One region of the Allobosea sp. TBD101 genome, then DNA from elsewhere that is predicted to be linked to it. Evidence: riboswitches for the same ligand, from Rfam matches in the RefSeq annotation. Region 1 holds a riboswitch; the other holds the start of a gene.
The links. Region 1 has a riboswitch for cobalamin ahead of AC6RIC_RS24365 (CbtB domain-containing protein). Riboswitches for the same ligand answer to the same signal wherever they lie in the genome.
Positions count from the first base shown of each region.

Region 1 (3,911 bases):
GGATGACTCAATGCTGCCGAGGCACAGAGCGGGCTCTCAGAACTCGATGCCTTGCTGCGCCTTCACACCCGCAGCGAAATGATGCTTCACCAGCGTCATCTCAGTGACGAGATCGGCTGCCTCGATCAGCTCCGGCTTGGCGTTGCGGCCGGTGACGACGATGTGCAGGTCAGGCCTGCGGGCAGACAGCGTCGCGACAACCTCGGCGAGCGGCAGATAGTCGTAGCGCAGGGCGATGTTGAGCTCGTCCAGCACCAGAAGCCTGATCTCCGGATCGGCCATCAATTCCTTCGCCTTTGCGAAGGCGCGTTCGGCTGCCGCGATGTCGCGAGCCTTGTCCTGCGTCTCCCAGGTAAAACCCTCGCCCATGCTGTGCCAGCTCACCTGATCGCCAAAGGCTTCAAGCGCCCGGCGCTCGCCGGTCGACCAGGCGCCCTTGATGAACTGCACCACACCGATGCGCCAGCCATGGCCGAGCGCGCGCAGGATCAAGCCGAAAGCCGCCGTCGACTTGCCTTTGCCAGGGCCGGTATTGACGATCAGCAGGCCCTTTTCGAGCGTCTTGGAGGCGACTTCGGCGTCCTGCACCGCCTTGCGCTTCTCCATCTTGGCCTTGTGGCGGGCGGCATCTTCAGTGTCGGTCATCACTTCACTCGCATCGGCAATCCGGCAACCATGAAGACCACGCTGGCCGCACGCGCCGCAAGCGCCTGATGCAGGCGCCCGGCCTCGTCACGGAAGCGGCGGGCGAGCGCGTTCTCCGGGACGATGCCGAGCCCGACCTCGTTGCCGACCAGAACGAGCGGGGCGGATACGCGCTCGCAAGCGGCAATCAGGACATCGCGGGCCGCGACAGTGTCGCGCTCCGCAAGGATGAGATTGGTCAGCCAGAGCGTCAGGCAATCGACCAGGATCGGGCGCCCCGCCGGCTGGGCCGCAATCGCCTCGGCCAGTTCGAGCGGAGCGTCGACCGTCTCCCAGCCGGCCGGGCGCCGGGCGCGATGCTCGGCGATGCGCTCGCGCATCTCGTCGTCATAGGCCTGCGCGGTGGCGACATAGGTCCAGGGCGCCGGCAGCGCCTCGATCAACGCCTCGGCATGGCGGCTCTTGCCGGAGCGGGCGCCGCCGAGGACGAGCGTGAGATGGGGGATCGGAAGAGACTGCATCGGCGGCTTGGTTTCGCTGGCCGTCATCCCGGGCGACCATAGGGAGACCCGGGATCCATGCCGGAACGCTTCCGGTAGAGGTTCAGGCATGGATCCCGGCTCTTCGCTGCGCTCCGGCCGGGATGACCGCATGTATGTGTCGGACCGTTCTTGCATTGCACAGCAACACGGCGATGGCTAATGATGATCCGTGACGGTGCCTCCGCGAGGAGGTGAAAAGGGAACGCGGTGCGAGACCGCGGCTGCCCCCGCAACTGTAAGCGGATGTCCTTCGCCATCGGCCACTGGAGCGCTCGCTCCGGGAAGGCGGCAAGGGGCGCGAAGTCCGCGAGCCAGGAGACCTGCCGTCAACCCGCAGAGATCCAACCGGCTGCCGGCGGGGCGGCCACGGAGAACGCTTATGAACACCGCTTCGGTTTCCACCCCTACACTCAGCGTTTCGGAACGCGTCAAGGCGGTTGCCGCCGCGCTCGTGATCGGCGTCGCGCTGATCTACACGACCGGCTTCGCGGCCTCGACCAATGTCCACAACGCCGCGCATGACAGCCGTCACGGCCTCGCCTTTCCCTGCCACTGAGGGAAAGCATCCATGGTCACGCGTGTTCTCACGGTCAGCATCCTGGCCGGGCTTCTGGCTGGCTTGATCGTCGCCGCCCTGCAGCATGTCACCACCACCCCGCTGATCCTCAAGGCCGAGACCTATGAGGCGGCGCTGGCGCTGAAAGCGCCGACGCTGGCCGCGTTCGACGGCGAGGCGAAGATCATCCTCGCGCATGGACCGGCCGGCGACGCGCCCGGCCACGACCATGCCGAATGGAAGCCGCAGGACGGCTTCCAGCGCACGCTCTTCACCAGCGCGGTGACGATTGCGACCGCGATCGGCTTCGCGGCTCTGCTGCTCGCAGGGATGATCGCGGCCGGCGACAGCATCGACCAGCGCAGCGCGCTCGTCTGGGGCGCCTGCGGCTTCCTCGCGCTCGGGCTCGCCCCGGCGATGGGGCTGGCTCCCGAGCTGCCGGGTGCAGCCTCGGCCGCGCTGGAGCAGCGCCAGGTCTGGTGGCTCGCGACGGTGATCGCCACGGCGCTGGGGCTCTTCCTGTTCCTGCGCTTCGATCAGCCCTGGCTGAAGCTCGTCGCCATCGTCGTGATCCTGCTGCCGCATGTCGTCGGCGCGCCGCATCCGGCCGCGCCGGCGAGCAAGGTGCCGGCCGAGGTCGCCGCGCATTTCGCGTCGCTCTCGCTCGGCATCCAGGCCGCGCTCTGGCTCGTCACCGCCTTCATGGTCGGCGTGCTTTGGCCCCGGGCGAGCCGCCGGGCCGCGGACGCCTGAGGACAAGCCATGTCCGAGGGTGACCTCACCATCCATGTCTGCACGGCCTGCCGCCGCGCCCGCGCCGATCTCCCGGAAGGTTACGACCAGCCGGGACTGGCGCTGGCCGAGCGTCTCGCCGCGCAGCTTAAAGCCAAGGGCAGCACGATCCCCGTGCTGCCCGTCGAATGCCTCGCCGTCTGCAAGCGGCCCTGCACCATCGCGCTCAGCGCCGACGGGAAATGGACCTATCTGATCGGCGATCTCGACACCGACACCCATCTCGACGAGATCGTCGGCGCCGCGGAGGCCTATGCCGCCAGCGCCAACGGCATCGTTCCCTGGAAAGAGCGGCCGCAGTCCTTCCGCAAGGGCGTGGTCGCGCGCGTGCCGCCTTTGCCAGCGCGCCAGCAAGGATGACATCATGAACGCTCCGCAGACCACCAACCTGGGCAAGACGTCACTCAGCAAGACGCCCTGCACGATCATCACCGGCTTCCTCGGCGCCGGGAAAACGACGCTGGTGCGCCATCTCCTCGAGAATGCGCAAGGCAAGAAGCTCGCAGTACTCGTCAACGAGTTCGGCGATCTCGGCTTCGACGGCGAATTCCTGAAGGGCTGCGGCATTGCCGGCTGCAGCGACGAGGACGTGGTCGAGCTGCCGAACGGCTGCATCTGTTGCACCGTCGCCGATGATTTCGTGCCCGCACTGGAAAAGCTTTTGAACCGGCCGAACCCGCCGGAGCACATCCTGATCGAGACCTCCGGCCTCGCTTTGCCGAAGCCGCTGGTGCAGGCGTTCAACTGGCCGGCGATCCGCTCGCGCGTGACCGTCGACGGCGTCATCGCCGTGGTCGACGGGCCGGCCGTGGCCGAGGGTCAGTTCGCCGATGATCCGGAGGCGCTCGCGGCGCAGACGGCAGCGGACGCCTCCGTCGATCACGACAACCCGCTGGAGGAGGTGTTCGAGGACCAGATCCTCTGCGCCGACCTGATCCTGCTCAACAAGAGCGACCTCGTCGACGAGGCCGGCCGCGCGCGGATGAAAGCCGAGATCGCCGAGCATCTGCCGAAAGCGATCAAGATCGTCGAGACCGCCCATGGCAAGGTCGAGCCGGCGCTGATCGTCGGCCTCGGCGCTGCCGCCGAAAGCGACCTCGCCGCCCGCCCCTCGCATCATGGCGAAGGCGAGCACGATCACGACCATGACGATTTCGACTCGGTCGCCGTGCCGCTGCCGGCCGGCCTCTCGCCGGAGGAGCTCACGGCGCGCGTCGCCAAGGCGGCCGAGGCCGAGGGCGTGCTGCGCCTCAAGGGCTTCACCGCCGTTCCGGGCAAGCCGATGCGTCTGGTCGTACAGGGCGTCGGCCGGCGCCTCAGTCATCATTTCGACCGGGCCTGGGGCGCGAGCGAACCGCGCGACGGACGCCTCACCG
Region 1 covers NZ_CM187543.1:5,019,023-5,022,933, forward strand. Annotated here, with positions in the region: gene cobO (cob(I)yrinic acid a,c-diamide adenosyltransferase) at 37-645, opposite strand; gene cobU (bifunctional adenosylcobinamide kinase/adenosylcobinamide-phosphate guanylyltransferase) at 645-1,193, opposite strand; cobalamin riboswitch at 1,344-1,529, shown strand; gene AC6RIC_RS24365 (CbtB domain-containing protein) at 1,567-1,743, shown strand; gene AC6RIC_RS24370 (CbtA family protein) at 1,756-2,496, shown strand; gene AC6RIC_RS24375 (DUF1636 family protein) at 2,506-2,895, shown strand; gene cobW (cobalamin biosynthesis protein CobW) at 2,900-3,911, shown strand, end outside.

Region 2 (3,911 bases), 1.3 Mb from region 1:
GCGCTCCGAGCCGGTCTGGCGCCTGCTCGGCTATGCCAAGAGCCATCCCAAGACGCCCTATGCCTCGGTCCTGTTCGGCGACACGGCGCAGGAGACACTCGACCGCGCCCGCGATGCCCGCAAACGTAGCTTCCGCGCCGCCAAGTTCGGCTGGGGGCCGATCGGCCGCGGCAGCGTCGAGGCCGATGCCGAGCATTTCGTCGCCGCCCGCGAGGGTTTGGGGCAGGACGGCATCCTGCTCGTCGATACCGGCCAGATCTTCATCGAGGATGTCGAGCGCGCCGCCGCCCGTCTGCCCGCGATGGAGAAGGCGAACGTGCTCTGGTTCGAGGAGCCGTTCCACGCCAGCGCGCTCGAAGCCTATGGCGCGCTCGCCAGGCGCAGCCCCAAGGTTCGCCTGGCCGGTGGGGAGGGCGCCCATAACGAATCCATGGCCCGGCAGCTCATCGATTATGGCGGCATCGGCTATGTCCAGATCGATTGCGGCCGGATCGGCGGCATCGGTCCGTCCAAGGCGGTGGCGGATTATGCGGTCGCCAAGGGCGTAACCTTCGTCAACCACACTTTCACCTCGCATCTGGCGCTCTCGGCCTCGCTCCAGCCCTATGCCGGCCTCGCCGATCACGAGATCTGCGAATACCCGGCCATGCCGAAGCCGCTCGCCACCGCGATCTCCGCCAATCATCTGGAGCGCGACGCGAACGGGCAGGTTGCGGCCCCTAATGCGCCGGGCCTCGGCATCGAGGTCGCGACGACCGCGCTGCGCAGCTATTTGCAGGAGGTCGAGATCTCCGTCGGCGGCAAGAGGCTCTACAGCACGTCAAGTCTCTGACGCGATGTTCGCTTGACGCAGCGCCACGCCCTTATAGGGTGTGCGCCGATCGAGGTTCTCCGGGTTGCTCCCGGAGCTAAGAGGGAATTCGGTGAGGTGCGACCCGCGCCAAAGCCGAGGCTGCCCCCGCAACTGTAAGCGGCGAGCTCTCCGTCCATCGTCCACTGGCGCCTGACGCGCCGGGAAGGCCGGGCGGAACAGGCATCGACCCGCGAGCCAGGAGACCTGCCCCGGTCGTCGAAGACGTCTTTCGGACGGGGTTTTCCGGAGCTTGTGAGTCGATGGTGGCCCTGTGCCGCCTTTCCGTCCCACATGCCAAAGCTGCCCCGGCCGTCATCTCGGGGAGCGATGAAATCCATGTTCACGAAGACCACTGCACCGGCCGCTCAGGGCGGCTTGACGGCTGCCTGTCGCGCATTCTATCAGAAATGCAACATTGTTACATTTCGGATGGCCTCGATGCCGGCAGCGCGCCCGTTCAATTCCCTGCTTCGCATGTCGGTCGCCGCGCTGTTCGGCGCTCTCGCCGCCGGCACGGCCACTGCGGCGCCGACCAAATATCCGCTGACGCTGGAGAATTGCCGCGAGACGATCACCTTCAACGCGGCGCCCAAGCGCGTCGTCGCGATCGGCCAGACCCAGACGGAAATCCTCTACGCGCTCGGCCTTGGCGACCGCGTCGTCGGCACGGCGGTGTGGTTCTCGCCGGTCGCCAAGCCCTATGAGGCGGTCAATGCCAAGGTGAAGCGCCTCGCCGATAACGACCCAAGCTTCGAGGCGGTGCTGGCGCAGGAGCCCGATCTCGTCACCGCGATGTTCGAATGGCATGTCGGGCCCAACGGCATCGTCGGCAAGCGCGACCAGTTCGCCAAGGTCAAGGTGCCGTCCTACGTCTCCCCGACCGATTGCGTCGGCAAGGACAATTCCGGTGCCGGCGACGGCGTCCGCACCCAGATGTTCACGATGGATCTGGTCTATCGCAACATCCGCGAATTCGGCGCGATCTTCGATGTCGCCGATCGGGCCGAGACGCTCGTCGCCGAGCTCAAGGCGCGCGAGGACAAGGCCGTCGAGCAGGTCTCGAAGCTGAAGGCGCAGGACGTTCCGGTCGTCGTCTGGTTCTCCAGCAAGGACATCAAGGGCGACGGCTTCATGGCCGGCAAGAACGGCGTGCCCGCCTATATCCTCTCCAAGCTCGGCGCCCGCAACGTCATCACGACCAATGAGGAATGGCCGCTGGTCGGCTGGGAGAGCATCGCCGCTGCCAACCCCGCCGTGATCGTCACCGTGAAGATGGATCGCCGCCGCTTCCCGGCCGACGATATCGAGAAGAAGCTGGAGTTCCTGAAGACCGATCCGGTCGCCAGCAAGCTGGACGCCGTGAAGAATAACCGCGTCGTCATCATGGATGTCGGTGCGACCCGCGCCGGGCTCGACACGGTCGACGGCATCGAGACGCTGGCCAAAGCGATCGCCGGATTCGGGCTCTCGCGTTGAGCCACGCCGCCCATGGGCCGAACTGGCCGGCGCGTGTCGCGATCGCGCTGGCCTCGCTGCTGGCGCTGATCCTCTCGGTCGCGCTGGCCGTGACTATCGGCGAGATGCGCATCCCGCTGGATACGGCCCTGAAGGCGCTCGGCAACGGGCTGTTCGATCTCGACTTTCCCATCAGCGCGATCCAGCAGGGCGTGATCTTCGATTATCGCCTCAGCCGCGCGCTGATGGCGGGGCTCTGCGGTGGCGCACTCGCCTTGTCGGGCGCGATCCTGCAGGCCCTGCTGCGCAACCCGCTGGCAGAACCCTATATCCTCGGCATCTCGGCCGGCGCCTCGACCGGCGCCGTCGCGGTGCTGATCCTCGGCATCAGCATCGGCGGCGCGGTGCTCTCCGTTTCGGCCGGCGCCTTCATCGGTTCCTGCGCTGCGCTCGTCGTCGTGGCGCTGCTGGCGGCAGGGGCGGGCGGGGCGAGCGATCGCGTCATCCTCGCCGGTGTCGCGACCTCGCAACTCTTCAATGCGGCGACCGCCACGATCGTCACGACGCTCGCCAGCGCCGAGCAGGCGCGCGGTGTGATGTTCTGGCTGCTCGGCAATTTCGGCGGCGTGCGCTGGCCCGACATCTGGATGGCGGCGCCGGTCGCCTTCATCGGCTTCGGCATCTGCATGCTGCACGCCAAGGCGCTCGACGCCTTCGCCTTCGGCGTCGACGCCGCAGCTTCGCTGGGCGTCGCCGTCACGCGGGTGAAGGTCGTGCTCTTCGCCACGACGGCGGTAATGACGGCGGTGATGGTCTCGATCGTCGGCACGGTCGGCTTCGTCGGGCTGATCATTCCCCATGCCGCGCGCTTCCTCGTGGGCTCCGGCCATGCCCGCTTGCTGCCAGCCTGTCTCGTCATCGGCGCGATCTTCATGATCCTGGCCGACATCCTTTCCCGCATCCTGATACCCCAGCAGATCCTGCCGATCGGCGTGGTGACAGCGCTGTTCGGCGCACCCGTCTTCGCGCTCATCCTCTACCGCGCCCGGAGGCCGGCATGACGCTCGCGACCCGCGAGGTCCGCTGGGGTGCCGGCGGCCGGATGATCGTCGACGGTGTGACGCTGGAAGCTGCACCCGGCCGGGTGCTCGGCCTGATCGGCCCCAACGGCTCCGGAAAATCGAGCCTGCTCCGGCTGCTCTGCCGCCTGCGCAACGTCGCGAGCGGCGTCGTCACCCTCGACGGAAACGACATCGCCAGCGTGCCCCGCCGCGAGCTGGCCCGCCGCCTCGCCTTCGTCGAGCAGCAGGCGACCACCGAGATTCAGCTGTCCGTCTGCGATGTCGTCCGCCTCGGCCGCACGCCGCATCGTGCGGCGCTGGCCTCGTGGAGCGAAGCCGACGAGGGCGCCGTGAACGAAGCGCTGGCGCGGGTCGGGCTCACCGAGCGCCACGATCAGTTCTGGCACACGCTTTCGGGAGGGGAACGCCAGCGCGTCCATATCGCCCGCGCGCTCGCGCAGGAGCCGAGCGAACTCATCCTGGACGAGCCGACCAACCATCTCGACATCCAGCACCAGCTCTCGATCCTGAGCCTGGTCCGA
Region 2 covers NZ_CM187543.1:3,721,716-3,725,626, reverse strand. Annotated here, with positions in the region: gene AC6RIC_RS18120 (mandelate racemase/muconate lactonizing enzyme family protein) at 1-832, shown strand, start outside; cobalamin riboswitch at 868-1,079, shown strand; gene AC6RIC_RS18115 (ABC transporter substrate-binding protein) at 1,292-2,329, shown strand; gene AC6RIC_RS18110 (FecCD family ABC transporter permease) at 2,326-3,369, shown strand; gene AC6RIC_RS18105 (ABC transporter ATP-binding protein) at 3,366-3,911, shown strand, end outside.
Region 2: linked by a shared signal. The riboswitch ahead of AC6RIC_RS18115 (ABC transporter substrate-binding protein) and the one ahead of AC6RIC_RS24365 (CbtB domain-containing protein) in region 1 are both predicted to bind cobalamin.